DNA from 4 places in the Nostoc sp. LEGE 12454 genome. Region 2 is predicted to be linked to each of the others. Evidence: predicted binding sites of a transcription regulator. Region 2 holds the regulator's gene; each other region holds the start of a gene.
The links. Region 2 encodes NtcA, which controls nitrogen genes in cyanobacteria. Its sites were predicted from a motif close to TNTGTANNNNNNNNTACANA; they were not measured.
Positions count from the first base shown of each region.

Region 1: the regulator NtcA is predicted to act here: its motif matches at 1,774-1,793, upstream of AC1F2U_RS30560 (DUF3120 domain-containing protein).
Region 3: the regulator NtcA is predicted to act here: its motif matches at 3,760-3,779, upstream of AC1F2U_RS18115 (Glu/Leu/Phe/Val family dehydrogenase).
Region 4: the regulator NtcA is predicted to act here: its motif matches at 4,422-4,441, upstream of AC1F2U_RS07410 (SAM hydrolase/SAM-dependent halogenase family protein).

Region 1 is NZ_JBWQXL010000055.1:283-7,973, forward strand. Features, by position in the region: gene psbU (photosystem II complex extrinsic protein PsbU) at 1-337, opposite strand, end outside; gene AC1F2U_RS30555 (hypothetical protein) at 710-886, shown strand; gene AC1F2U_RS30560 (DUF3120 domain-containing protein) at 992-1,771, opposite strand; gene AC1F2U_RS30565 (undecaprenyl-diphosphate phosphatase) at 2,208-3,032, shown strand; gene AC1F2U_RS30570 (TIGR03279 family radical SAM protein) at 3,260-4,585, shown strand; partial or broken gene AC1F2U_RS30575 (glycoside hydrolase family 10-like protein) at 5,550-7,691, shown strand, end outside.
Region 2 is NZ_JBWQXL010000008.1:187,660-195,350, reverse strand. Features, by position in the region: gene AC1F2U_RS11630 (DUF3146 family protein) at 1-131, shown strand, start outside; gene AC1F2U_RS11625 (RuvC family protein) at 211-663, opposite strand; gene AC1F2U_RS11620 (DUF3084 domain-containing protein) at 787-2,277, opposite strand; gene ntcA (global nitrogen regulator NtcA) at 2,446-3,117, opposite strand; gene fabI (enoyl-ACP reductase FabI) at 3,497-4,273, shown strand; gene hisB (imidazoleglycerol-phosphate dehydratase HisB) at 4,362-5,003, shown strand; gene AC1F2U_RS11600 (ABC transporter ATP-binding protein) at 5,293-6,276, shown strand; gene AC1F2U_RS11595 (polysaccharide biosynthesis/export family protein) at 6,775-7,691, shown strand, end outside.
Region 3 is NZ_JBWQXL010000016.1:35,037-42,727, reverse strand. Features, by position in the region: gene AC1F2U_RS18130 (photosystem I assembly protein Ycf4) at 858-1,427, shown strand; gene AC1F2U_RS18125 (peptidylprolyl isomerase) at 1,549-2,349, shown strand; gene AC1F2U_RS18120 (beta-ketoacyl-ACP synthase) at 2,489-3,634, shown strand; gene AC1F2U_RS18115 (Glu/Leu/Phe/Val family dehydrogenase) at 3,864-5,153, shown strand; gene AC1F2U_RS18110 (Gfo/Idh/MocA family oxidoreductase) at 5,457-6,578, opposite strand; gene AC1F2U_RS18105 (hemerythrin domain-containing protein) at 6,685-7,164, opposite strand; gene AC1F2U_RS18100 (hypothetical protein) at 7,313-7,588, shown strand; gene AC1F2U_RS18095 (DUF29 domain-containing protein) at 7,637-7,691, shown strand, end outside.
Region 4 is NZ_JBWQXL010000005.1:96,858-104,548, reverse strand. Features, by position in the region: gene dprA (DNA-processing protein DprA) at 1-473, opposite strand, end outside; gene AC1F2U_RS07425 (SGNH/GDSL hydrolase family protein) at 752-1,810, shown strand; gene AC1F2U_RS07420 (YdcF family protein) at 1,910-2,599, opposite strand; gene AC1F2U_RS07415 (DUF2301 domain-containing membrane protein) at 2,599-3,255, opposite strand; gene AC1F2U_RS07410 (SAM hydrolase/SAM-dependent halogenase family protein) at 3,587-4,390, opposite strand; gene pirA (arginine synthesis PII-interacting regulator PirA) at 4,500-4,655, shown strand; gene AC1F2U_RS07400 (hypothetical protein) at 5,026-5,250, opposite strand; gene AC1F2U_RS07395 (pentapeptide repeat-containing protein) at 5,567-7,687, shown strand.

The DNA of each region.
Region 1 (7,691 bases), on a different contig from region 2:
GGGTTTGTTTTTGGCGATCGCTCAATCCTGGAAGATCCAATACATCCTCTACCTTTTGGTAGGGAGCATTGGTGATGATTTTCTTAGCCAGGGTGGGATAAAGCCCTGGAAACTGTTGAAAAGCTCGGACGTTGGTATTATTCAAATCAATTTTTTTACCAAATTCCGTTCCTAGTTTAGCGTCTGCCCGATTCTGCCGCTCAATTGCCAGAACTGGGACTTGGGGAAAAGCAAAACTGTTGAAACTAGCAGCTTGGGCTATCTGAGTTGTTCCCAACCATCCCCAGCAACTAAGTAACAAGCTAAACACTGTTAATAAACGCGCCAATCCTTTCACGATTTTTCTACCTCTCTCCATCAAACAGAAATAAAAGTTTTAAGCTAACAACAGTTATTAGTCATTAGTCATTAGTCATTAGTCATTAGTCACTTGTACTGAGCGTACCCCTTTGGGGAAGCAAGCTACGCGTAGCGTCTCGAAGAGAAGCCGAAGTATTAGTCATACCTTGCGGGAAGCCGCTAATGCCTCTACGTGAGAGCGCCAAGGACGAAGGACAAAGGACAAAGGACAAAGGACAAAAGCTGATAGCTTAGTCAACACAGCAGTCATCAGAAACTAATATACAGCGTATTAATATCCACAATATTTACCGTTACTGGGTTTGACTATACTTTTGCCAAAAATTTTCATCGTGGAAAGAGTGCCTGCATGGCTGCAATAGCGTTGCATCGACGATTCCAGCAGCATTCTCTGCTAGACGAAATCTTTTCGGGGTGGCTGATTCTACCTCTCAAGCAGACACAAAACTGCACGATTTCTAAGAGCGAAAACCTTACCAATAAAGACTTGATGTCGATGGATTTTTATGTAATATTTCTTAACTAATTAATCATCTACAGCATCATTTTTGATGTGCCGTAGATTGGCTGGGAAAAGTTTTGGTAAGAGAAGCTTACACGCTTATTGGAACACAAGTGTCTTCTGCCCTCTTCACGCTGCGATCGCAGCTAACAAAAATAGGCTGTCTACCAAAATTGTGCTTAAAACTGCGCCACCAAAGGCATACCAGTGTCTTTGATTTCGACCTAACGCTGAAATTCCTACTGTTAATAGCACTACGGCAAGAATTATCGCCCAAGTTTGTCCCCAAGGTGCTTGTACTTGTATGAGAGCATTTTGTAATATTTGCGGTACTACATCTGCATCTACTCTCATGATTTGCCGCCAATAGGGCATCAAATCTACTATATAAAAATATACATCTGTTAAAACTGTACCGAGTAAAGAACCTAAATAAAACCAGTTACCTACCTTGCCCCAATTTTTTGCCAGACACCAGCAAGCAAACGGTAAACCGATAAATTCCACCGGCAGATGCCATAAAGGTTCCCAACGTAACCAACCCCAGTAAATCGCTCCTGCTAACCAACTCCAGCTAAACCCCAAAAGCAAATCGCCCCAGACGTAAGTTGCAGGACGCGACATTAAGGCAAAACTGAGCCACACCCAAAATCCTGTCAGCGCTAAACTCAGACTTGGTAGCGATCGCACGATAGGCGCTTCTATAAATACTGGCACTGTTACCAAAAACACCGCTGCTGCAAACACTAACCAAGTTTGCCGGGCAGAAGTAGATAAGGGTAAAGAGGGAGAAAGGGAAAGTGTAGATTCCAATTGTCTGATACCATTCTGCCCAGTCTCAGCTAAATCCAACTCGGTATCAATAGAAGGGGTAGAAACGCTGTAGGAAGACAGTGTATTATTAATCAAAGTTTTTAATATTTGTTACTAAACTTTATTTTATTTAAGATATCACATTTTCAAATCCCCCCCTGGGGCATTGTAATTATACTGAAATTTCCACTAGCACTGGCGCAAACCAAACAAAACATTCTGCGCCAGACGAATCCATTAAAGTTCCACTATGTACATAACTCCTCTGTAGTTCCTTGTAAAGAGGGACTACAGAGAGGTAAAAAGTCAGCTGCTATGAGTCTGCTAAATATTAAAATTTGATGAATTTTTCAAATTGCGTTGACTTATTGAGGTGGGTGTAAGAACATAGTCAGCGTCTTCGATGATGTTTTCGATCGGTAAAATTGAGTTTTCTACAAGATTGGGTGCAATAGAGAGTATATAAAGTAACATCATCAGCTAAAAAATGTTCATCACGATCTCTATAACACGAAAAAGGTATTAATTCTATATGGAGTTTATTCAAGCTTTTATTTTAGGTATTGTTCAAGGGATTACAGAGTTTTTGCCAATCAGCAGTACTGCACATCTTCTGATTTTTACCAAACTATTTGGTTGGAAAGAACTAGGTTCTAAAGATTTTGTTGATGCAATTCAATTTGGCAGCGTTATCGCAATTGTGGGGTATTTTTGGTCGCTGATTTATAGTATTACCAAAGGTGGAATCGAAGCGCTAAAAGCCAAAGACTGGCAACGCGAAGAATGGAAGATTCTTGTCGGTATTGTAGTAGGAACACTGCCGGCTTTAATTTTCGGCTTCCTTTTAAAAGATATTTTACCTGAGAGTGCATTAATTATTGGCATCATGTCAATTATTATGGCACTTATACTAGCTCTAGCAGAAAAAATTGGCACTCGTAAGCGCGGTTTTGATTCATTGCAGATTCAGGATGGTATTTTGGTTGGATTAGGACAAACACTTGCCTTGATTCCGGGCGTTTCTCGTTCTGGTTCGACGTTGACAACTGCCTTATTTTTAGGATTAGAACGCGCTACAGCAGCAAAATTCTCATTTTTGTTAGGGTTTCCAACTCTTACAATTGCGACGCTGTATAAAAACTTGAAAATATTCAAGTTGTTTCAAGCTCATCAGTTGCCAGATAACATTGTTGGACTGTTAATTGTAGGAATTATTTCAACCTTTATTTTTTCCTACCTATCAATTGCATTTTTGATCAAATACTTAGCAACCAAAAACACTTTGATCTTCGTATGGTATAGATTAGCATTTGGTAGTGCAATCTTACTAGCGATCGCAGCAGGTTGGAAAGGATAATAATCATTAGTCATTTGTCCTTTGTCTAAAGTAAATGACTGTGGCGATGTCTACGACGGGCTACGCCTACGCTCGTTTGTTTGTAATACAATCTAACCTCTCTCCTACAAGGAGAGAGGCTTTGAATTTTACTCCCCAACGCTAGTAGGGAAAGGGCTGGGGGTTAGGTCTGTATTAGACTCAACTGAGAAACGCTATAATGCCCAATGCCCAATGCTCTATGCACTATGACTACCATTCATCCTGCCCGAATTACCAAGGTTCTTCCAGACTCAATAGCCGCAGAGATTGGTTTTGAAGCTGGGGATGCGATCGTTGCAATCAATGGTACACGTCCCCGCGATTTAATTGATTATCAGTTTTTGTGTGCTGATGAAGTCTTGGAATTAGAAGTTTTAGACGCTACTGGTAAAACTCATAGCCTGGAAATTGAAAAAGATTATGACCAAGACTTGGGGCTAGAATTTGAAACTGCCCTATTTGATGGCTTAATTCAGTGTAATAACCGCTGTCCATTTTGCTTTATCGACCAACAGCCACCAGGTAAGCGCACCAGCTTGTACTTTAAAGACGATGATTACCGCTTAAGCTTTTTGTACGGCTCTTATCTTACCCTGACCAATTTGCCAGAAAGAGAATGGCAGCGGATTGAACAAATGCGCTTATCTCCGTTGTATGTTTCTGTTCATGCCACGGAGCCGGAAGTGAGAATTAGACTGCTGAAAAATCCCCGTGCAGGACAAATCTTACAACAACTCAAGTGGTTTCAAAAAAGACGGCTACAAGTTCATGCTCAAGTGGTTGTTTGTCCTGGTATAAATGATGGCGAACACCTGGAGCAAACCCTAAAAGATTTAGCATCCTTTCATACTGGTGAAGTGCCTACGGTGGCATCGGTGGCAGTTGTGCCAGTCGGATTGACAAGGTTTCGACCTCCAGAAGACGAACTTACACCCGTAACCAGAGAAAAAGCGAAAGAAGTAATTTCTCAAGTACGAATACTCTCGCAACAATTTCGCCAAAAGTTTTCCTCTAATGTCGCTTGGTTAGCTGATGAGTGGTTTTTGATTGCAGGTGAGGAATTACCGAGCGAATCTGAATATGAAGAGTATCCCCAAATTGATAATGGTGTTGGTTCAATTCAGTTGTTTATCAAGCAATTTGCAGCCGCGGCAACAGAATTACTACCGCCAAAAGTTTATCCTCAGAGAAAATTAACTTGGGTAGTAGGCAATGCAGTAGAAAACGCCTTTGAACCTATCTTGAAACGGTTAAATGCTGTTGAAGGATTAAAAGTAAATATGCGTGCTTTATGTAGTGATTATTGGGGACAGAGTATCACTGTCACGGGATTACTAACGGGTCATGATTTGCTGTTGAACTTACAAGGGCAAGATTTGGGAGACGGAATTTTACTACCAAATGTAATGCTCAAACATGGTGAATTGGTATTTTTAGATGATATGAGTATTGAAGAATTAGCCTGCAAACTGGAGACAAAAATTTTACCAGTAGGAGGAGTTGAAGATTTAATCAATACTTGTATTCTTTAAGCTGTTTTTGTTAGCCCTTTAGTTTTATAGCAGTTCCCAGGTGGATGAAGTACATATCAAAATCTCACCCCCGACCCCTATTCTTGTCAAGAAAATGCTTTGGGGGTGTGGTTATCTGTTATAAACGTTTTTTGAATCAGTATAATTTTAAGCCTTTCAATTCAAACTAATTTTTTGTATCCAAACATTTGGATGTTAAATACAAAATTGATAAACTTTAATTAAATATAAACATATTACTTTATATTTAATAAGCTTTGGTGATTGTAATTGCATCTGTTGAAATTATTGTCTTATCCTATCTAAAACTTTCTAGAAAGCTCGTGAGAAATTATTGTTAGTTTAACTCTGGCGATCGTCAAGAGTACTAATTAGACTTATTGCACAAATACAAAATCTGCCTTCATCCGCCAACCCGTTCTCACAATTTTGGGAGAAGAGGAGCCGAGCCAATTTCAAAGTCCCTCTCCCATGCTTGGAAGAAGGATTTAGGTGAGGGCTTTAAGATGCACTAGTATTACTTTTTTAACTCACAAAACCCTGAAAAACAGATAATTAGAATAAGAGTGGCATTTTTTTTAGGTTTAAGTGAAAACTCTCTGCAATTGCCCAAAAGCCTATGGGAATTGATAAACACAAAATTTTCTAAAAAGCTAGTCACCAATAGAATGAAATTCACAATGTAATAGCTAACAATTTCTATAGAATCGCCTGGGCGATTTGAGTATCCATCTTGGCATTTTTTACTGCTTTTGATAGGCTAGATTGATGAAGGTCATTCACTAAGTACTTCTACGAAAAGCTTATAGGAATTCTATTTGATTTTTGAAAAGCCAAATATTAGCTTTACTTAATCCGGGTGAGAATCTCAGTAAACTTACTAGGAATCAAGCTAGAGTCCTATATTGTGTACTAATGAATTATGACTAATAACTAAATTAATTAATAATGAAGTGAGGAGTCACTGGTGAATTATCAGGAAAACCAAAAAGATATAAGTTTAAAAATTAAAGAAGCTAAAAGATTATTTATTTTAAGTTGTGAAATTGTAGTTTTAAGTTTTTTGAGTATTTTGCCAGTAGCGGCGGCGACTGAAGAACCCGTATTGAGCGTAGTATATGGGCAAGAAAATGCAAATCAATGGAGAGGAATAAGCGATCGCTTACAGACAATAGGGGTGAAATATTGTGTAATTTCCCTAAATGATGTCAAGAGTGGAGGAGATTGGGGCGATCGCCGGGTATTATTTTTGCCAAACGTCGAGACATTAACACCAACTCAAGCGATCGCTCTAGAAGACTGGATGAGTAAGGGAGGGCGTTTGATTGCTAGTGGGCCTGTAGGTAGTTTGTCATCGCCAGGAGTACGGCAATTATTGCGATCGCTCTTGGGAGGTTATTGGGGATTCAGCCTTAATGATACAGAACAGATTCAAGCTGCAAAAACCAAGATCCCAGAATGGGCAAATCAAACTGGACTCTTTGGTAAAGTGCGTGGCGGCGTTGTGATTCCTAACAATATGAGCGCTGAATCTCCTGCTGTTTGGAATTCTAAAGATAATCCGGCCGCAGTAGTGACAACTGAGCGTTCCACCTTTTTGGGCTGGCGTTGGGGAACAGATACAGCCTCCGCAGCCGAGTTGGATAATGCCTGGTTAAAAACTACTCTCAATCACTATTTGACAGCACTAGCGCCATCAAATCGTACAAAAAAAATACCAGGAGGTTCCCAAAGCTGCTCTACAACTGTGGCGGCTGCGCCTTCATTGCAGGGGGGCAGAGGGGCAGGGGAGCGGTTCATCTCTCTCATCTCCTCCTAAAACTGCCACTGCTCCCATACCTAGAGCTTTGCCTATGGTCAAACCGCCAAGTTCTCAGGAGGCTATTGACCAATTAGAACAAGCGGTGCGTTTGGATGTTGCACCCAACTCTAATGAGCCGATTGATAACAACCAAGCGATCGCTCTCCAACAAGAGCTAGAAAATCTGATTGGTCGAGTGGAAAGCGCTCATTTAGCGGTGTTAGCTGATGCGGCTAATGTTGGCGAAACAATATCTGAGGAGAAGCAGTTTTCTAGGCCTTTGAACACTCCTCAGTCTGTCAAAGAACAGCCAACACAATTAGCCTCAACCAAACTGGGGGCGCTAGGCATAAGTAAAGATCAAGTGTTAGCACAAGCAAGGCTGATTGCCAAAAATTTACCCCAATTGATTGCTCAAAAAAACTACGCTTTGGCTCGTCAGCAGTGGCTGCTCGCTAAAACGACTTTGTGGCAGCAGTTTCCTGTCGATCGGAAACTAGCTCAACCAGAAATTCGCGCAGTTTGGTTAGATCGGGGGACGATTGTTCGTGCTGGTAGTAAGGCGGGACTGGCACAGATTTTCGATCGCCTCGCTCAAGCTGGGATTAATACCGTCTTTTTTGAAACTGTTAACGCTGGCTATACAATTTATCCGAGCCAAGTCGCAAAAGAGCAAAACCCATTAATTCGTGGGTGGAACCCACTGGAAGAAGCGGTGAAACTAGCCCATGAGCGAGACATGGAATTACACGCTTGGGTGTGGACTTTTGCTGCTGGCAATCAACGTCATAATGAAATTCTCAACCTTAATCCTAATTATCCAGGGCCAGTACTGGCGGCTCATCCCGATTGGGCAAACTACGATAATCTGGGCAACATGATTCCCGTTGGTCAGAGCAAACCATTCTTCGATCCAGCCAACCCCGAAGTACGGCAATACTTGCTCAAGCTGTATGAGGAAATTGTCACTAAATATAAAGTGGATGGTCTACAGCTAGACTACATTCGCTACCCTTTCCAAGACCCATCAGCAGGTCGAACTTATGGCTATGGGAAAGCTGCAAGAGCGCAATTTCAGAAACTTACTGGTGTAGATCCAGTGAATATTTCTCCTAGCCAAGCAGATTTGTGGCAAAAATGGACAAAATTTCGCACCGAGCAAGTTGATAGCTTTGTCGCCCAAATATCACAGCAGTTGCGACAAAAGCAACCGAATTTGATTTTGTCGGTTGCAGTATTTCCTTTGCCAGAACAAGAGCGGATTCAAAAAATTCAACAAAATTGGGAAACTTGGGCAAGGCAGGG
Region 2 (7,691 bases):
GAGAACTTGCCGTCAAGCCATCCCAAGGTCGCGCCTTAATCAAAGAACCTCTGGGTCGATTCTTAGAGCAACAAGATTACCAGCTAGAGCCTGGAGGAGACTATGCTTTTACGATTCGGGCGGAACTTTAAAAGTTTGGAGTTATTCAATTTTGGATTCTGGATTGAAGAAAAAAGTGTTCGACTGAGTGCTCATGCCGAAGTCTAAAATCTAAAATTGGCTGGTTGCTGATTCAGTGAGGCGATTTAAGTATCTTTCGATTAAAAGGATGGCAACAATGTCATCTATGGGTCTTGGAGGCTGTCGTAGACCCTGTGGCAATAGCTTGATTAGCCCTTTAGGCGGGAACATTTGCCAATAGCGATCGCGTGCTTCTAAGGTTGTGTAGCGCTCATCCACTAAAATAATACTCAACGGTTCTGTCAATTCTTGATATAATCTCTGTCTCCACTGTTTGGCTGTAGTTTGGTCGCCCATGACCATCAAAGAGATCGGAAACCTTTGGCGGAGTGTCTCAATGCTAGCGATCGCCTCTTTTGCTAACACGACTTGATGATAATACAGTTGCCGATCCAGTCCCATCACCCCTAAACCACACTTATCTCGACCTGGATCAAACCCCAAGATGACTGGTTGCGTTGGTGAAAATTCACGGAAATTCATAATTAATTAAAAATTAAAAATGTTCGCATAGTATCTGCTAAATAAAAAATGCAGCTACAGCAACTATTTTGGCTGCTGTTCAATATGTTTAAATCTTACTAATAACAGTGTGCAAATAATTTTTTAAGTACTAAAAATAATTTTTCCGTTAACTATTGCCACCAATTTTACTCTCAATGGCCCGGCTGTATAAGTATCCTCTGCTGCGATCGCTTTGATCTCTAAAAGTTGATTATACTGTCTTAATTGGCTGACAAAGCGCAGAAAAGTCCCCTCTACTTGCACATTTTCGACAATTCCGGCATTACGGGCACGAAATTGGGAAGCAGAAATCAGTATTTCTAGCCGCTGCTGTAACTGATAAGATGTCATGGTTTTGGAATCAGCAGTAGTTGTGGCTAACACCGCGCCTCCGGAAAAAACCAGTTGATTCTGGGCTGTATCCGCGAAAAATTCTATCTGCTTTTCTCCCCTAACGTAATTACCAGCAGAGAAAATTCGCACGACGTATTCTTTACCATCGCCAATCTGCTTGCTCAATTGATCGACCCTATCCTCGGTCACGCGCAGCAGCTCTAAATTTGCCGGATTTGCACCAGGCTCGCTTAATTCGAGGTTGGCGTTGCGATTGGCTTCTTGTAAAAGTTGTATCACTGCCTGACGAGCAGCGGCAGGTTGAGTAACACGAATTACAGCAGCGGACAGAACTTGACCGCGAACTAAGGCCAGCTTACCCAAACGCAGGTCGCGGTAGGACTGATAATATTTTTCCAGCCTGGCAACTTCCTGTTCTAGTTCCTCCTGTTGTGCTTCCAATTCTTTGAGGCGCGATTCCCGTTTGGCAATCACTTGCTCTCGTGTTGCAACTTCTACATTACGTTTTTGAATTAGTTGATCCAGTTGGGCAATTTTTTGATCGCGCGCTTCTATGCCTTCTTGACGGTTAGCAAGTTCGCGATCGCGTTTTTCAATTGCTGTTTTAGCTTCGTCAATGGCTTTTTTCGCTTCCGCATACAGTCTTTGACGTTCTGTTTTCAGTAGTTCAACTGCCGCCTGTAGTTCCTTTCTCTGGTCGTAAACGCTTTGCAATTCAGCTATGGCTTTTTGGTATTGAGTTACCACCCGATCTAGCTGACCTTGAGTGCGTTGGAGTTGAGTTTGGGTTTGGGCTTGTTGACTAATTGTGCGGTTCAACTGGGCTTGCGTTTCCCTCTGTTTGGCATTTGCCGCCTGTAAGGATTGATTAATTGCCTGCAAGTCTTGTTGTGCTTTTGCTTGGGCAATTCTTGCTTGGTTTAGTTCACCCTCTACCTGACTTTTCTGGGTTTCTGCGGTTTTTAGCTGTTCCCGCTTCTGTCTGAGGTCTGTTTGAATATCCTCTAACTCAAAGACTCCTTTTCGCAAGCCTTCGTCGGCAGCGAATAAAATCCCTAGAGTTGATGCTGAAATCAAACCACCAGTAAAAATTGTTACTAGTACGGCGGTGTTTTTCGGACGTAGCTTAAAAAGTGAGAGGCGGGCTTTGCCAACTCGTGTGCCGATGCGATCGCCCACGGTGGCAATTACGCCTCCCAGAATCAAAATTGCTGCGATGAGGATGTATCCGGTGGTCATCTTTAGCTACCGAAATCCTTCCTGATACAGCCTACTACTTTTAAGCATTGTCTGGAAAGAAGTGGAAATTGGCAATAGCTGAAATTATTCAATTTTAGATTTACCTCTAGCTATTAGTGTCATTTTTCAAAATAGAACACGCGCCGATTCCCCTTTCTCCAATTGTTTTTATGTGAACTGCCTACTTAAGGTAACAGGTTTATGCACAGTAATCTTCTTTTTGTGGATAGAAATCATTTTTTTCTCACGCAAATCTCCCAGTAGCCTAGTAACGGTAACACGAGTTGAACCAATTGCCTCTGCGATCGCTTGATGCGATAATTTCAAATCAATTGTGATCCCATCTGCACAAGGAACGCCAAAATCCCGACAAAGAATTAACAAAAAACTCACCAACCTAGAACCCATATCTCGGTGGGCGAGAGTTTCAATCATCATCTCTGTTTGTAAAATTCGCGAAGACAGACCTCGCAGCATTAACATTGATAATTCTGGATTTTCCTTGAGTGCTACCTCGACCTGTTCAATTGGTGCCGACAGTAATTCCGCAGGCGTAAATGCAACCGCATGGTAAAACCGATCCGACTTATTTCCTGTCAGCAATGACAATACACCAAAAACACTATTTTCCCGCAGCAACGCTACCGTTATTTCCTCTCCTGCCTCGTACACCCTGGAAAGTTTAACAGCACCTTTCAAAAGAAAATAAACTCGTTCGGCAGGATCGCCAGGAAAAAAGATCGTTTTATTGCGTTCAAACGTTTCCACAACTGGCGGAAACGCCCCGGTCGCCATCTGACGAAAAACATTTGCTAGGGCTTTATCTTGTGTCACGATCATCTCCCTTCCCCTACCCAATGCCGGAAAAACAAAAACTGATTACCTAAGAATACACCCGAAAAATGAATAAAGCACCGTCAACCTTTCTGTACTTTCCTATACTCAAACTAATCTCTTCATAACTCTTTGTTTATAATGATACATAATTGTTGATCCTTTCAGCTACTAATTGTTGATAAGTAGTTCCAATAGCTATATTCAAAAGGTTTTTTGAAGAACAAATAAAGATATCTTGAGAATATCTTTATAAAAAATCAAGATTTTTGTCACAGCAAACACCCTTAGCAATATTCATTTTTGTCAACCCTGTATAAAACAAAGACAAAACGTGCCTCGGATTCTAGTATGCTCCTAATGATCGATCGCATTAACAATTTATATGCTAAATCTGACTGGAAAAAATGCCCTTGTTACAGGTATTGCCAATAACCGCTCGATCGCTTGGGGCATCGCCCAACAACTGCACAAAGCCGGAGCAAACCTGGGTATTACCTACCTGCCGGATGAACGCGGCAAGATGGAGAAAAAAGTTGCGGAGTTGGTTGAACCTCTTAACCCCAGCTTATTTCTTCCTTGTAATGTCCAAGATGAAGACCAAATAAAATCTACCTTTGAGACAATCCGCGAACAATGGGGAAAGCTAGATATCCTCATCCATTGTCTAGCCTTTGCCAGCAAAGACGATTTAACTGGAGATTTTAGCCAAACCTCTCGTTCTGGCTTCAACACCGCCTTAGAAATTAGTACCTACTCGCTGGTGCAGTTAAGTGGTGCAGCCAAACCTTTAATGACAGAGGGAGGTAGTATCGTCACCCTGACATATTTAGGTGGTGTTAGGGCAATCCCCAACTACAACGTTATGGGAATTGCCAAAGCGGGGTTAGAAATGAGTGTGCGTTACCTAGCTGCTGAACTAGGACCACAAAATATCCGCGTGAATGCCATCTCCGCAGGCCCCATCCGTACTTTGGCATCTTCAGCAGTGGGTGGGATTTTGGATATGATTCATCATGTAGAAGAAGTAGCTCCCCTACGACGCACCGTCACTCAGTTAGAAGTGGGCAACGCTGCGGCTTTCTTGTGTAGTGATTTGTCCAGTGGGATTACCGGACAAATTCTATATGTAGATGCAGGATATGAAATTATGGGAATGTGACACGATAAAGTTAGGAGTTAAGAGTTATGAGTTAAAAGTTAAAAATTTATAACTCTTAACTCATAACTCCTAACTCTTTTCATTCCCCATGCAAACAACCAATCGCCAAGTTAATTCAAACTACGATCGCTTAACTGAAACCCCTCGGATTGCCACTGTTCACCGCACCACTGGTGAAACTAATGTGCAAGTTACCATCAACCTGGATGGTAGAGGAACTTGCACAGCAGCAACAGGTATTCCGTTTTTGGATCACATGTTACATCAAATTGCCTCGCACGGGCTGATTGATATAGATGTCCAAGCCAAGGGAGACTGGGAAATTGACGATCATCACACCAACGAAGATGTAGGCATTACTTTAGGGCAAGCTTTTAACCAAGCACTAGGCGACAGAAAAGGTATTGTCCGCTTTGGTAATTTTCTTGCACCACTGGATGAAGCCTTAGTTCAGGTAGCGCTAGACTTTTCTGGACGGCCTCACCTCAGCTATGGCTTGCAAATTCCTACTCACCGGGTAGGAACCTATGACACCCAACTGGTGCGAGAATTTTTTGTGGCACTGGTGAACCATAGTCAAATGACACTGCACATTCGACAATTGGATGGCATTAATTCCCATCACATCATTGAAGCGACATTTAAAGCTTTTGCAAGAGCAACACGCCTGGCAGTGGAAATTGACCCCCGACGTGCTGGCTTAATTCCCAGTTCTAAGGGAGTTCTATAAAAGGAGTCAAATTGGGCATTGGGGATTGGGCATTGAAAAGAAACAGAGGTGCAAAGGGGCAAAGGGAATAAAACTTACTACAACTTCTCTTCTCCTCCTCTGCTCCTCTGCTCCCTAGTCACTGAGCGTAGCCGAGTACTGCTCCCCTGCTTCCCTGCCTCCCCTGCTCCCTTGCTTCTTCCCCAGTCCCCCATTTCGGATAATTGACACACGAGTTGTTGATGGTTATTATCAGCCTACCGGGTAATTTTTAATTAATGCCAAGCTGATAAATAGTGATTTAACCGAGATGAAGTCTGTTGCAGATGACTCTAATTCTCAACTTAATACGATAGACATTCCACCAGTAGTCCTAACTTCTGAGTTGCGAAAAGTATATCGCACTGGTTTTTGGCTAAATCAAAAAGTCGTATCTCTCAAAAACTGTTCTTTAACGGTTTACAAAGGCGAAACCTTTGGATTGCTAGGGCCAAATGGTGCTGGGAAAACTACCCTTTTAAAATTATTGCTGGGAATTATTCATCCCACTTCTGGACGCGGATCGTTGTTGGGTAAGCCAATAGGCGATCGCAGTGTTAAGCAACATATCGGCTATCTGCCGGAAAATCCCTATTTGTATGACTATCTCACTGGTTGGGAATTTTTACAGCTTGCTGCTGGGTTATTTCAAATTCCCCAAAGTGTTCAACGCCAACGCATTCCCCAACTGCTGGAATTAGTGGGTTTATCCCAAACCGATGCCCGCAAAAAGCTGCTGCGTCGCTATTCCAAAGGAATGCTACAACGTGTTGGTATGGCACAGGCATTAATTAATGAGCCAGATTTAGTTTTTCTGGATGAACCAATGTCTGGTCTCGATCCGGTGGGACGCTACCAAATGCGAGAAATTATCCTGGCGCTTAAAGCTGCTGGTAAGACGATTTTTTTCAACAGCCACGTTCTTAGTGAAGTAGAACAGATTTGCGATCGCATTGCCATCCTCGCTCAAGGTGAATTAATTTGCTCTGGTTCCCTCAATGAACTCTTAGGCGTAAATGACACATATCAAGTAAAAGGTCAAGGTGGTGACTGGGAAATTCTCAAAAAATGGATACCCACTCTCATATTTGAGCCTGATGGTTCTTGGCACGGTACACTACAAGATGATTACTATGATTTTCTTGCCAGTCTTCGTCTTATGGAAGGTAAAATTATCGCCATTAACTTGTCACGTCAATCCCTAGAAGAATTTTTTATTCAACAGATCCAAAGAAAAAACAACCCCTTGAATTAGTCTTGTTGCCTAATAGTAAATTGTCGACTGGCTTGAAGAACAAAACCCAAAATTCTGCCTTTTTGAGTTCTCTTTGCCAACGCAATCCACAAAAAAGAAAATTCCGACATTTTTTCAAGGTTATTTGTATTTATTTAATGAACTTGTTCCTAATTTTAGTATTCCCTTACTACTCATGGCAGATTTTAAATGTCATCAAATTAACTTTGACAAGAAAAATTTATTCGTGACTACTTTATTGTTAGCTAACAGACAATTTCTTGTAGAAACTGGGTTTATTTGCGTAAATCCTATATTTTTTGATATTGCTCTATTCAAGCAACATTAACTTTAAGCTAACTTCACTAAAAATTTAACTTCAATAAACAAATTTCCTCCGGAAAATCACACTTTTCTAGGAAAATAAGAGTGTCGGGGAACATGAATACTTAGGTATAGTCAAAATAAAAATGTTTAGACAGTACTTTATTGATCGTAGTTTCAGAGTCTCAGGTAAATATGCTTAACAAAAGTTTGTCTAAATTCCTAATTCAGCCAGCTGTAGGTATGGCTTTGTTAACTGCTGTCAATGCCGCTATGTCATCTGCCAGTCTAGCTCAGGGACAACCATTACCACCAACTACACAACCACCAATCACACAAACACAATTAGATACTAATTATTCATTAGGAGGCGGCGATCTCATTCGTGTAAATGTATTTGAAGTACCTGAATATACGGGTGAATACCAAATTCCCCCAGGTGGAGCAATCAACCTACCTTTAATTGGCAGTGTGTCGGTACTAGGGCTAACAACTGAACAAGCTTCTGACGAAATAGCTAGAAGATATGCTCGCTTCCTCAAACGCCCCTTAATCTCAGTCAATCTCTTGTCTCCTCGTCCTATAAATATTTTTGTTGCTGGAGAGGTGACACGTCCTGGAGCTTACACTCTAAACTTGAGCGGAGGCGCCGGGAACAATCCAGGCGTACAATACCCCACTGTATTAGCCGCATTAACAACAGCGCAGGGGGTGACTTTAGCTGCGGATGTGACTCAAGTTCAATTACGGCGTAGAATAGGACGTTCTTCAGAGCAAGCTGTCACCCTCAATTTGAAAGAACTCATTCAAACAGGCAAGTTATCGCAGGATATTACCTTGCGGGATGGAGACACTATAGTTGTGCCAACAGCAACCAACTTCAACGTGGCAGAATCTCGCAATATATTTGCATCCAACTTTGCCGCCAGTCAAACCACACCCCGCACAGTAACAATTATTGGTGAAGTTAACCGTCCTGGTTCGTATCTTGTCACCCCAGCCAACACAGATGCACAAGGGGGCACAACCACTAATAGTGGTAGTACCACTCCCAATGGTTTACCAAATGTGACACGGGTAATTCAATTAGCTGGCGGAATTACAGCACAAGC
Region 3 (7,691 bases), on a different contig from region 2:
GCCGTGAGGAATTAACGTTTTTTTGACAATCTCAACTGCTTTTAAGTAACTGAGATTCTGAGAGCTTACTGACTTATTAAGTCATTATTTCTCAGGGTTATGACATTACACGTACCATCGGCTAGTAATCTAGCTTCTGGTAACTTAATGATTCTTAACTTATCACACTACTCAGGGTTTTTGCCTGATACACAGAAGCAAATTAGGCATGAAACACGAACCTTATAAATAATATGAATATCAGAAATTTTACAATTTGACACAACTTTTCTCAGAAATCTGAAAAAATTTAATATAGATAGACGTAGGTAGGTAACTCATTTCAAGAGGTCAAAAAGAGGCAGGGAGAGGGTAGCAGGGAATAAGGGGGGCTGAAGGACACAGAGAAAGAATTTTTATCAGCCATGAGTAAAAAAATAGTACAACCTTCCCTAAAGAATTATATCGGTAGCAGGAACATAGAAGGGCGCAGTTGAGTTTTTGTCAACGATGTTTGGTAAAATGTCGATAATGACTTTGCCGCCACGTCGTTGATACACCTCTGGAAAATCTATGTGAAACGTTAGACAAGGAGAAGGGAAGTTGGCATATCTTGACTAATACAAATAGCCTAAGTGGTTTGTCCCGTAGTACAAGTAAGCCAAGTACAAGTAAGCCAGCATTATCCGGGACAGTAAAATTTGTAGGGTACAAAGTGAAAAATTTATAGTCTGCGGCAGGGTTCCCGTGGACTTCAAACATAGCTCTCCGTGCCTCCTAAGCAATAGCCGGATTGGCAGAGGAACCCACCACTCTATGCAAAAGCATTTAGTGTGCGAGTATGTGACAGCGAGTATCTCACGGGCAATGGTAGTTCAATGACGACATCAACAACGATTAACAAAGGCGATCGCCTCCTGCACCAAAATGTTCTCGGTTCTCGTCGGTTCAGTAACTACTGGTGGGCAACTATCGTTACCTTGGGAGCAAGCGGCTTTTTATTATCTGGAATATCCAGTTATTTAAAAGTTAATTTACTCATAGTTTCCGATCCCACTCAACTGGTATTTGTCCCCCAAGGATTAGTGATGGGGTTATATGGTACTGCTGGCTTGCTATTAGCTACATACCTGTGGTTAGTGATTTTATTGGATGTTGGAGGCGGTTACAACGAATTCGATCGGGAAACTGGCGCAATCAAAATCTTCCGCTGGGGGTTTCCTGGTAAAAACCGCCGAATTCAGATTGATAGCCGCATAGAAGATGTCCAATCTGTACTAATAGACGTAAAAGAAGGTCTTAACCCCCGTCGCGCTCTCTATCTACGCATTAAGGGACGGCGAGATATACCATTAACACGGGTTGGACAACCGTTATCTTTAACAGAGTTGGAAACAGAAGGCGCAAAGTTAGCCCGCTTTTTGGAAGTGTCGTTAGAAGGACTTTAAGAAATTAGGGTAGAGAATAGAGGTTATAAGGTACAGATTATTCCCTGTTACCTGTCACCTCTCCCCTAATCCCAATGCTTCTCAAAACGATAAGATACTTTGGTTAAATCGGTAACAGGCAATGCGGTTAAAAATTTCTCAATTTTTGCTTTCTCTTGCGATCGTCAGTGCTTTGATGTTGGGAGGATGTTCAACACAGCAAGTCGCTTCTAATAGCTCTTCTCCAAACTCGACTGCTACCTCGGCCACAAGCGAGGCAAGCACCAAGACAACTACTGAAGCAAGTTCTGTATCTCAAACTACTAGTGAGAGTATTCCTGGAATAACAGATTTACCAAGACTAGAAGGCAAGGCTACTGTGGTAATCACGGTTAAAGGTTCGCCGATTACTATCGAAGTAGACGGCACTGATGCCCCCATTACAGCTGGCAACTTCGTAGATTTAGTGCAAAAGGGTGTGTACGATGGTTTAGCTTTCCATCGAGTTGTGCGCGATCCCCAACCGTTTGTAGTTCAAGGGGGCGATCCTCAAAGCAAAGACCCGAAAGTTCCAGCAGATAGGCTGGGAACAGGTAGCTATATTGACCCAAAAACGGGAAATGCTCGTTATATACCTTTAGAAGTTAAGCCCAAAGGTTCAGATACTCCGATTTACAATAAACCATTTGATGCTACTGCTCAACCCGTCGTATTGCCCCATAAACAGGGTGCAGTAGCGATGGCGCGATCGCAATCACCAGATTCGGCTTCTGCCCAGTTTTACTTTGCTTTAGCGGATCTAGCATTTTTGGATGGTAACTACGCCGTGTTTGGCAATGTCACTCAAGGCTTTGATGTAGTAAACAAAATTCAGCAAGGCGATCGCATTGACTCCGCTAAAGTCACTCAAGGTGCTGAAAATCTGAAAGCACCTGGACAGTAGGAGCAGGGGAGCAGGGGAGCAGGGGAGCAGGGGAGCAGGGGAGCAGGGGAGCAGGAGGCGGGCGAGGGAGATAGTAAAAAAACTCTTAACTCTTAACTCCTAACTCTTAACTCCTCACTTTTAACTCCTAACTCCTAAATTGGTCAAAATTGTTGTTACTGGTATTGGTCTAGTTTCCGCTTTGGGTGGAAGCTTAGAGGATAGCTGGCGAAATTTAATCGCAGGTAAATCTGGAATTGGGTTACATCAACCATTTCCAGAAATTACACCACTTCCTCTAGGTTTGATTAGTCAACAACCATCCGAGTTGACAATGTTAACTCGGATGGTTGTTGATTCTGCTTTACAAGATTCTGGGTTAGTTGCACCTTTAGCTGATTGTGCTGTAGTCATTGGATCGAGTCGCTCTTATCAAGCTTCTTGGGAGAAGTTGGCGCGGCAAATATATAGTGACGCGGAAAATTTTCCCGTATCCTCTTTTGGAAATTGGCTAGATATATTACCTCATATCAATGCGATCGCAGCTGCAAGACAAATCGGTGCATCAGGGATAGTTTTGGCACCAATGACAGCTTGTGCTACTGGAATTTGGTCTATTGCCCAAGCAGCTATGCTTATCCAAAATGGGCAATGTCAACAAGCGATCGCAGGTGCAGTGGAAGCACCAATTACACCTTTAACTTTAGCTGGATTTCAGCAGATGGGTGCTTTGGCGAAAACTGGGGCTTATCCCTTTGATTTGCATCGAGAAGGCTTAGTGTTGGGTGAAGGCGCGGCTGTGTTTGTCTTAGAATCAGCAGAGTTTGCAAAGCAGCGTCAAGCAAAAGTGTATGGTGAAATTCTCGGTTTTGGCTTAACTAACGACGCATATCATAGTAATTCACCAGAACCCGAAGGGAAAAGTGCGATCGCTGCTATCAAACAATGTCTAGAACGTAGTTGTCTATTACCAACCGATATCGATTACATTCATGCTCATGGCACAGCTACCCAGCTAAATGACCAGATGGAGAGTAGGGTAATCCAGCGTTTGTTTCCTCAAGGCGTGGCAGTTAGTTCCACCAAGGGAAGCACAGGTCATACACTAGGGGCATCTGGAGCTTTAGGTGTAGCTTTTTCTCTCATGGCGCTAAAGCATCAAATATTACCGCCTTGTTTAGGATTGCAGCAGCCAGAATTTGATTTAGATATCGTGACATCTGCACGTCTAAGTAAAGTTCGGCAGGTATTATGTTTGAGTTTTGGTTTTGGGGGACAGAATGCCGCGATCGCGTTAGCAAGGTAAAAACTTGTGGATTTAACTATCTGACCAACATAATATATTAATTTTTATTAAGACCCACACAGCTGCGTGCCTTTAGAAAAGGTGATTTTTGAGTATTTTTCATGTATCAGAATATAAAATATAAAACTGTAACAAAAACTACAAAATTCCTCCTTTTTCAAAAAAAAAGGATAAGCTTAAGTACAGATGAGATCCGGTTCGCAAAGATACCGTGATTAGGAGAAAATTTATGATTTCAAAATCCTCGTTGCTGTCAGAACCTGCTTCTCCAGCGCATATATGCCCATTTGACCAAGCCTGTAGCTACTTAGAAGCAGCAGCTAAAGAATTAAATTTAAATCAGGGTTTGCTGGAAATTCTCAGCCACCCGCGTAAAGTTGTTACGGTTTCCATTCCCGTGAAGTTAGATGATGGGGAAATACAAGTTCTCGCTGGACACCGGGTACAGCACTCTGATGTCTTAGGCCCCTACAAGGGTGGAATCCGTTACCATCCGGCTGTGACATTGCGGGAAGTATCCGCTTTAGCAATGCTGATGACCTGGAAATGTGCCTTGTTAGGTATTCCTTACGGTGGCGGGAAGGGTGGCATTGCTATAGATCCCAAACGCTACAGTGTTGGCGAATTAGAGCGAATCAGCCGCCGTTATATCAGCGAGTTGATTAAAGATATTGGGCCTTCCGTAGATATTCCTGCGCCAGATATGGGTACTTCTGCCCGTGAAATGGCTTGGATGATGGACACCTACTCTGTAAATGTTGGCCATGCTGTACCAGGAGTTGTAACTGGAAAACCCCTTTCTATTGGTGGTTCTCTGGGACGAGAAATGGCAACTGGACGTGGCACGATGATTATTGTTCGTGAGGCGTTAGCAGATCGAGGTAAATCTTTGGCAGGAGTGCGAGTAGCTATTCAGGGTTTCGGTAACGTCGGCTGTGCCGCAGCGGAATTACTATATGAAGCAGGTGCGAAGATTATCGCCGTTTCAACAGGTGCTGGAGGAATATTCTCTGAAACTGGTCTTGATATTCCCAAGTTAAAAGTCTACGCCGCTGAAAATCGCAAGAGTATTGTAGGTTTCCCGCAATCTGTACCTATTAGTAATGCAGATTTATTAACCTTACCCTGTGATGTCTTGATACCAGCAGCTTTAGAGAACCAAATCACTAAAGAAAATGTCAATCAGGTGCAGGCGCAAATTATCGCAGAAGCAGCTAACGGCCCGGTTACTCTTGAGGCTAACTTGGCATTAGAGGCGCGAGGTGTGACAGTGTTACCAGATATTTTGGCGAATGCTGGCGGTGTAGTAGTCAGTTATTTAGAGTGGGTGCAAGGTCTTTCTTACGTATTTTGGGATGAGGAGCGCGTCAACCGCGAAATGGAGCATTTGATGGTACAAGCGTACCGCAAGGTGATTCATCAGTCAGAGGTACGGCAAATTTCTTTAAGATTAGCAGCTTACACACTGGGGGTAGGTAGAGTAGCTCAGGCGCTGACTGACAGAGGTCTTTATCCTTAATATTTGGGCATAGACAGCAGTTTTTAATTGAATAGATAACATATAAGGGCACAACTATAATATTGTGCCCTTATTATGTTATGAATAGCCAGTGTTTCTGTTAAGCTAGGGTACATTTAATCCTGGATTTTTAAGCACGCTTTGTGCTTACTACAAACTCATCAAAATTAATGAGACACACTGCCTTTGATCTGACAATAATACACTTACTACCTAATAGGAATAGCTGATTAGAGGCTGCTGCCTCCAGTTAGACATTGAGTCAGCAGCCTACACTAATGCATTCCCATTCTGAAACCAATCTTATGACTCCCCAGAAGGTGCAGCAGCGTGGATCAAGTCTGGCTTCTCATCATTAGGAGGACGCTCAATAGTTTGCTCCAATGTGGGATGTTGATGGCGATCGCGGGTTTGGATCTGCACAGGTTGACCAGTTTCAATTGACTGATAAAGTGCTTGAATGATACTAACATCAATCAATCCTTCCGTTCCAGATGGCTCTGGATCTTTATTTTGCAGAATACAATCAGAGAAGTAGGTAAATTCAGCTGCTAGCTGATCGCGATCCTTAAAAGTCCGCTCTTGGGTTTCACCATTAATTGTTAAATAATGCTTGATTTCTCCTTGCCAAGGATATGCAGGTTCTACCCGTAAATCGCCTTGAGTCCCTACAATCTGATAGGTTGAAACACTTGCTCCTCCAAAGCTACAGGTAAATGTTGCCAATCGCTCATTGGGGAAACGTAATATAACACTAGCCATTTCTTCCACTTCGCTAAAGCGTTGTTCTCCGTTATTGGCAGCTACAGCAAATACTTCAATTGGTTCATCTTGAAATAGGTAACGTGCAGCATTAATGCAGTAGATGCCAATATCATAGAGCGTGCCGCCACCTGTAACATCTCGTAAACGAATATTGCCTTCTTCTACTTCCTGGGTAAAAACCGAGTTGAAAATCCGTGGTTCACCAATTTGCTTTGAGCGCAAAATTTCGACTGCTTGTAAATTAGCTTCTTCTAAATGTAAGCGGTAGGCAATCATCAGCTTCACATTATTGTCATTGGCAGCTTTAATCATTGCCTCACACTCTTCTTCTGTTACTGCCATTGGCTTTTCACATAACACATGAATTGCCTGATTAGCAGCCCGCACAGTGTAGTCAGAATGCAAGTGATTAGGTAACGCAATATAAACTGCATCAATCTCGCCGCTTGCCAAACAGTCCTCATACTCTTCGTAGGAGTAAGTATGCTCAATACCATACTTTTTGCTCAGTTCTTCGTTTTTAGTGGGGTCATCTGAAACTAGTGCCACTAATTCTGAGTTTTCGGCGTTGGCAAACGAAGGTAAAGCAGCTTCTTGAGCAAACCAACCTAAACCAACAACGGCATAACGAATTTTATTCTTACCATTTGTAGCAGTCATTTTTCTACTCTTTGATGAAGGAATATTTTGGTAATTTAACTAATGCCCTAATTACGTGTAAAATCTAGAAAACTATTTATGCAAACATTTACAACCAAGTGCATTACTACATTGCTAATGCAGCTTCTACATTTGACACCAACTTAGCTTTAGTTTCTTGAAACTCCTGTCCCAACTCAGTTATTTCCCGATCGCTCATACATTCGCGCACAGCATTAAAAATTTCGCTTTCTTCTTCTTCTACATGATGCTCAAGTGTTTCCTTCAATTCGCTCATTTTTTCTTTAAACTCAGGTTGAGTAGGCTTAAGCGCCTTAATTTCTTCTAAAATAACTGAAACTTCTTCATGTTCTTTTTCAGCTTCTTCAACATATTGTTCAGTTTCTTCGTATTCTCGCAAAGCTGGGTAGAAAACTAATTCTTCAGTTTTTGCATGTAAGATCAATGCTATATATATTTGATTGAATTGCTCAACCAACTTTGCGCCCTTAACTTTTTCTGCTTCTGCAAAAAGGTTCTCAACTTGGCGATGCTCTGCTTCAATTAATGAAAGAATGTCTGTTGATTTAGCTTTAGTTTTAGCCATTTTTACCTCAGTAATAATCGATTTTTTAGACTGATATTTGGAGGTTAATGAATGGGAACTCGTATATTCTCAATGACTTGGGAAATGAAAACCTCATTCTTTGAGTAAGCTTTAATTTAGACTTAAGGAATATTTTCGGTATTGCACCTTGACTGAAATTCATAACCTCAGCATGATGGATGCTGAGTATGTAGCGTTAGCAGGTCAAAGCTACAACCCAAACCTCGAACATCGGCTAAAGATTCCCACGCAGTACAGTACTCGCTTGCTACGAGATCAAGGTGCTGGTTTTACTCTTGTGATTTCGCCATTGCTAGCTTTGATGCGAAACCAAATTACAGCAGCACAACGTATTAGTGTAAAAGCCGAAACAATTAACTCCAGTATTGAGTTAGAGTCAGAGGCCATAGGCAATTTTAGATAGAAGCTCAATTGCGCTAAATTAAAAAAATAGTAGGAGTTCAGCTAGTATATGGTGAAACCAATAATCCAATCAGGAACTCAAACCTTATACGACCAAGATTATT
Region 4 (7,691 bases), on a different contig from region 2:
ATTCCCTCTGCCATACCAGAAACGACTGTAAAACCATTTTTAGCCAAAGCTGTACTAATTTGGCGAGTCCAACGGATACCATATTCTGAAGGTTGGCGGGTTCCGACAATCCCAACCATTGGTTTTTGTCCGAGATTTTCTTGGAGTTCGACTTCACCGCGATAGTACAAAATTGGCGGTGGACTCGGAGTTTCTAGCAGTAAGCGGGGATAATCTGCATCTGCTGGCGTCCAGAAATGAGAATTTTCCTGCTGGTGCTTGGTGAATAGTTGTTCTGGGTGCAAACGCGATCGCTGTTGTACTACTTTTTCTAATGTCTGAAAACCAAAACCTTCTACTTCTCCTAACTGTACCTTAGTAGCGTTCCAAGCTGTTGCCAGCGTGCCAAAATGCTGTTGCAACCGTCGCAGTAATACTGGCCCAATTCCGGAAATTTGCGCCCAAGCTAGCCAATACGCGCCTTCTTCTACCACCGTTCTATCCTCACGCCACTGGATTGAGTATTCCCAAATTAGGGTTGGCTGTTGATGGAGTAGGGGCGATACTGTGCGGTTAAGGCAAGAGACGCGATGAATCGCCGTCTCTACAAAGACCTCTTTCCCAATTCCCCTTGACTTTTGACTCTTGACTCTTGACTATTAACTATTGACTATCTATCTTCTTATCCTGTGTGATGAAATATTTCTATCGTCTTCTAATAAGCCTATCTGGGTGCTTAATATTTTTACTGGTACATAGTGGACTTGGTTTGTTGCCTAGTTTGGCAGCCGAAAAAGTTACTGTCAGGTACGGATTGTTTGAGCAATCGATCCCGGTGGCAGATATACGCAATTATGACAAGACACAAAAGGTTTCTGGCGATCTGAAATCTTTTCTAGATTACCTCAGCGCTGAAGAGAAACAGAAATTTCAAGAAGCCCTTCAAGTGAAAATGTCGCTTGATATTGTGGCTTTAGATAAGCTGGTAAACACAGGAATGGGCAAGCAAATTTTATCTTTTGCTTCCCAAGCGATCGCTCGTCGCGATCAAGCTAGTATACAAGCACTACGATCTGCCCTGATCATCGGAGCAAGATCGCCAGAAGGTCTAGGAATAACCAGCTTTCTCCAAGCCTATCCCAGCGATCAACTAGTTATTGAGGTGTCAAAGATTAAGAAGTTAGTCGGTATGGCAAATTCCTCTGCTAGTTCTGCTGATGCGCCGCCGAAAGATGACGTAAGTTCTTCACCTTTAGGGAAAGTTGCCCTACAATATCAAACACTCGCCGCCCAGGATAAACAGTTCTCAGGTTGCTTATTTGGCGATTCTATTTCGGCTGGACTTGGCAATACTCTTGGGAGTGGTACTTTTAATTTTGGGTTAAATGGTCTGAGTACAATCTCATTACTAGAACAACTCAAAAGTTTAATTCCTACCAAGGTGAAATGCGAAAAAGCCATTATTGCCATAGGTGGAAATGATGCTTTGTATAAAATTAGTGATGAATTATTTAGCAAAAATCTCCAAGAGGCGATCGCACTTATCCGCACAATAGGAGCTAAAGAGATTTTTCTAATTCCGGCTTTTTATTCGACAGTGGCAGCAAGCTCAGATCCAACTGTAGCAGCCCCACTTGCTAGAGTTGAACAAATTAATGTTCTGATTAATCGAGTGGCTGAAACAGAAAAAGTACCAGTTGCCGCAGCCGGACTAGCACCATTATATGAAAATAATGTTCTTAAAGAAAATTTCACCAGTGATGGCGACCATCTGAATGCAGAGGGTCTGAAAATTTATCGGCAAGCATTATTACAAATCTTGGGTAAGTAATACCATTTTGAATTTTAGATTTGGGATTGACTGAAAAACCCCAAATCTAAAATTTAAAATTAAATGGCTACCGAAGCCAATCTTTCTGCTGTATTACTGTTAGGCTTTCCAATTCAAAAACCGTGCATAAAGATAAGCTATACCTTCATCAATAACCATCCGCACGCCTTCGCTTGAATTCCACCATTTGTTTGGATTATAATCTTGTGTTGTCGCAGCAATCACACCAACATTAATTTGAGGGTTAAGTATTTTTTTAAAAAGAAACCAACTCCTACGGGCATGAACGTCCAAGGAAAAAAGATTAATCGATTCTATCTTTAAATTTGAATTGGATAGCCAACGCTCAAATTCAGCAGCAGATGCATAACTACGATCTTTAACCACAAAAGGTGTCGGAACGGCTACTACTTTTTCTGCTTCTAAACCGAGTTTTATGAAGGTGTCAGCCGATACGTCTGCAAAGTTCTTGTATCCAGTAAGATAACTTCCTTTTCCTAATGTACCTCCGGTAGTAATTATTTGATGATAAGAACCGTTTTGAAATTCAGTCAAAGCTTCTTCTATAGCGTAATCTGGTAGCCATCCTTCAACAACTAATACTTCTGCTGATTGGATCGGGGAAGTTACGGCGAGAAATGAGTGTACATGACTAAAAATGAAAAATATTAAATAAACAATCAAAGCGATCGCAATCGCCCACCCTTGAGCCGTAAGTGTCCACATTTCTTGGCGTTTGATTAGTTTGATTTTGGGAAATTTTTGACACCGACGATTTTTTATCCGCATTAACCCTTCGCTAAACGTTGTTCTTTCAAGTAGGTAAACACAGATTTATCTCCAATATCAGCAGGAATTGCTTGGACTGTCTTTCGCAGGGCAAACACTAAAAATAATATCGCCCAAGTTCCTAATAAAATGCTTTCTGCCTGAGTTGGTAAAATTCCTACCAAATGTCCTAACAACAGTAGCGGTACAATCGGAGTTAATACTTTGGTTTCCAGGCGATTGAAGCAAAAAGCCTCTTTAAAATAAATACCTGTCAAAGCTACGAAGATAAAACCAACTCCAAATAAAGTAATTGGCTGATTGTAAACAGCAAGAGCTAAAGGTTCACTACTAGCGATCGCCAGAATCACTGATGCGATATTACCAATCGCCCAAAAAACTTGCAACGTTCGGTGCAGTGATGCCATATAGATATGGATGGTAAATAAACTTACACCAAGCGCGAGGCTAAAACAAGCATATAGAGGTGTCAGTAAAGTTACAACAGTTGGGTTATTGTTGAGTAAAATCAAGGCGCTGCCGATGGCAAAGCTCAGTGCTGCTACCATTAATCCAGCACGATAGATAATTACGCCAGTGCGATCGCTCTGAGTAATTGTAAATTCCCCAAACTGACCTTGATAAACTTCTGGTGCAGAGAGTGTTTGTGTAGTCATAGCTAAGAATATAATTATGATTTTCTAGTAGAGTACAACAGGAAATTGCTCAAAGGTTACTTTTATTATTATGAGCAATAAGGCGAACTTCATGTCACCATTCCTAAACTTACATCTTTTAGCAGTTGCTTTCTGGAAATTTTTGTCGAATTGCCACTGCCTACGGTGAATGAAAATGCTTGTTTTTAAGTGGTGTGTAGTTGCCTATCCTCCTTTTTATATCTAGAATTTTCCCTTTTCTTTGACTTCCCCACAAATCAGCAACAGGCACTTTGCAGGCTGGTGATTTTTCACTGTCTTAACTTTAGCAAGATTCACTGGTCTGATTTTCTTAAAAAAACAAGACTTCTAACGGATCTTGTAAATTAATCTGTAATTGTGAGTGAGCATATCCGCAATTAATAGCAATTTCTACCCAACCGTGACTGCCAACTAAAGCTATTATCTCTCCCACTTTTACCTCACTGTAAGTTTCACAGCCTGGTACACTCAATCCGGCAACTTGCACATACCAACTTTTGCCTTGCACGTAACTCGCTGGAATGTTACTCACTAAGTTGCCAAAGCGATCGATATATTGAATGCAACCGACTACACCAGTGGTTGTCTGCTTGCAGTTGCCTATATTCAGGTTTACCAAACTTACTGGATCGATTTCTTGCCCTAGCTGTTTGAGGGGGACACCACTAGCAAGATTAGCTGCCACTGGTGCAAAGATATCCCTACCGTGAAAAGTCTTGCTTGGTTGAGGAGTGCGCCAATAATTAAGATTTGTAAGTTCGACGGCTGCGATCGCAGGGCTTTGACTGAGTACCCCGCTAAAGATACCATTATCTGGGCCGACCAAAAACCCTTGAGCAAATTCTACTGCGATCGCCCGCCGCTTGCTTCCCACACCCGGATCTACTACCGCCAAATGCACTGTCCCAAGTGGGAAATGGGCATAAGCATTCATCAGGCTAAATCTGGCTGCGGCGATGTCTTGCGGCGGAATTTGGTGCGTTAAGTCTACCACCGTCAGTCTGGGGTTGATTTGGGCTATGACTCCCTTCATTATGCCTACATAAACATCGCGATCGCCGAAATCGCTCAGTAAAGTCACAAGTGGTTGTTCATCTATCTGGTTATTAGACATATTTTGGTAAAATTATATAAAAAATATATTTTCTGTAGCAACAGCTACAAAATGTGTGCTATGTTAAGAATACAAGACATAAATTGAAAAATTAAACTAGGTAATCACTATGAGTCAAAATAGACTACAAAGTTTGAGCAAGTCACGAGAAACTCACAGAGCGAATATTCAAAGAAGCCTAGAGCATCGCTTGGAAATAGCTAGAGCAAAAGGCGACGAACAGCTAATTCGTCAACTGGAAGCTGAAATGAGGTATTCCAGCTAAATCAAGTTTTCATTGTTCATAGTTTTGTTGTGCAACCCGCTACGGCGGGTTTTTTTTGTTTTTAGGGGGGTTTTCTGGCAATTCTGGTAAAAGCTTATCACCCTTACTCAAGCGACGAGATTGATTCCACTAAGCGAAAGTTCGTTCAACAATTTCTCAAAGGTATTGGTGAAGCGATGTCTATGATGGTCACTGAGCGGCTGGTGAGCGGAGTCGAACCATGCCGTACCACTTTGTGGAAGCAAGCTACGCGCAACGTCTCGTAGAGAAGTTCGGGCTGCGCCTACGCTCCTGTATCCGAATAATTAGCAGAACTTGAAACACCGCAATTAGTGAGTAATGTTGCAAAGTAGACTGCTCCCGTCATGAATTAGACCACTCCCATAAGTTCGGGAGCTACTCCCATAAGTTCGGGAACTGCTCCCATAAGTTCGGGAGCCACTCCCATAAGTTCGGGAACTGCTCCCATAAGTTCGGGAGCCACTCCCATAAGTTCGGGAACTGCTCCCATAAGTTCGGGAGCCACTCCCATAAGTTCGGGAGCTGCTCCCATAAGTTCGGGAGCCACTCCCATAAGTTCGGGAACTGCTTCCATAAGTTGTGAGACTGCTACAGTCGCAATATTGATAACTACAGGTTAAGTATGGTGACACCAACTTCAATATTGCTGATGATACCTTAAGCATTCAAAGGTAAGGGTACGCAGTCATGTGCCTATACCGCGTATTGCATTCAAAATTTTTATATTTTCCTTATTTTGCCAAAATCCGAAATATTGCACAGCAAACTTGTATAAAATCTCAGTGATACCAATTCTCTAAAATCCGTCACCAGATTCAAACCCCCAAACCCAGATTTAATATGACTTTCTGAATTACGAATTACGAATTACGAATTACGAATTAGTGATTATGCCGCCAGACTACTCCGGTCAAAATCTTCGAGGTCGCTCTTTTAAAGGTCAAGACTTGACTGGAGTCAACTTTAGTAAGGCAGATATTCGAGGAGCAAACTTTACCGAGGCTATTCTCAAAGATGCTGACTTCACGGGTGCCAACGCTGGGCTACAGATACATTGGGTAATTAAATTGCTAATAATATTACTTTTATTATCAGCATTATCAGGATTTGCTTCGGAGTACGTTATATACGGACTTTATTGCTTGATTGACCCTAGTCAACCTTATACAAGAACGGCTAGTGTCGCTACTTTAGTAGTACTTGTATTTTTCTTTTCTCTGACTATTTATAAAGGTTTAGATATATCTCTAAACATATCAATCTTTGTTAGTGCGATCGCTAGTTCCGTTGTCACCGCTACTATTAGCACCATTGTACATCTTCATGGTAACAATATGAGCAATGGTGTTTCATTTGCTGGTGCTATTGCTGCTGCTATTGTTGATGCTGGCGTTATTGATGGCGCTATCATTATTTTTGGTATAAATAAAGTTAATATTTATAATTTCGTTAGAGTTGCTTTTATTGTCGGTTTTGCTGCTTTCTGTAGTTCCAATATCGTAAGTGAAACAAGAGATAAAATTGATATTTTGTCTTTTCGTACCGTAACTGGCATAGTGATCGCCTTTATTATGTCATTAAGTATTTATATCGCATGGAATGCAATGAAAGGAGATGAAAGATATGACTTGATTCGTAAAATAGCAATAGCCTTTGCAGCTACAGGTGGAACCAGTTTTCGTAATGCCGATTTAACAAACGCTGACTTGACCGGCGCAACTCTCAAAAACACAGATTTCAGAGAAGCAAACCTGACAGGTACTTGTTTCTCTGAAGCCAAAAAACTTGACTTAGCCAGACTTGACAAGACTATATTAACTAATCCAAATGTTCTCAACTTACTTGTCACTGGTGATGGTAGAGGAAAATCTTATTCTGGTGCTAACCTTAAAGGCGCTAATCTTAAAAGTGCTAATTTAAAAAAAGCAAATCTAAAAGGCGCTGATATCGGTCAAGCCACGTTACAAGGAGCTTGTTTAGAGTGGGCAAACTTAACTCTTGCTCAAGCTGTTAGCACTAATTTTACCAATGCTAAAATGACTGGTGCTTGTATTGAAGCCTGGAATATTGAAAGTACAACTAAGTTAGATAATGTAGATTGTCGTTTTATATATCTTCTTGAAAACCCGAAGCCAGAAACAGATGACTGCGAACGCCGTCCTAATAGTGGCGAATTTCAACCAGGAGAATTTACTAAACTATTTGAAGAGGTTTTAAATACTGTTGATTTTATTTTCCGCAACGGGATAGACTGGAAAGCATTTGTTAGCGCCTTCCAAACAGTGCAAGACCAAAATGCAAACACAGAATTAGCTCTACAGAGTATTGAAAATAAAAGTGATGGGGTTGTTGTCGTTAAGGTTGCTGTACCTGTTGATGCCGATAAAGAAAAGATTCATAGCGATTTTACACAAAATTATCAACTGGCACTGCAAGCTGTAGAAGAAAAATATAAAGCACAATTACAAGCTAAAGATGAGCAAATAGTTATCTATCGCCAACAAAGTGGAGAAATGGCAGAGATTGTAAGATTATTAGCGAATAAGCCGATTAATGTTCAAGTTGACAATAAAGTTGAGAATAAAAATATGACTAACAGTAATGATGCCAGCCGCAAAATTGAAATTGGCAGTGTTGGCAGAGACTTTAATGCTAGTGGACAAGCTTTAAATTTAGGTGATATTAGCGGTACGGTAACAAATACCATCAACCAGTTACCAGCGTCTCCCGAACCAGAAAAACCGGGAATTAAGGAATTGTTAACGCAATTGCAAGCAGCAATTGAGGCTGATACAAACTTACTGCAAGAAGATAAAGCTGAGGCATTAGAGCAAGTGAAAGCTTTAGCAGAAGCCGGGAAAAGTCCCCAAGAGGGGGCGATGCAAAAGGCGGCGAAAACGGCTATGAAGATTTTGAAAGGGACAATTTCTAGTTTACCCAGTGCTACAAAGTTGGTTGAACAGTGTAGCAATCTGTTGCCGTTGATTTCAAATTTTTTGGGTTTAGGTTGATCCG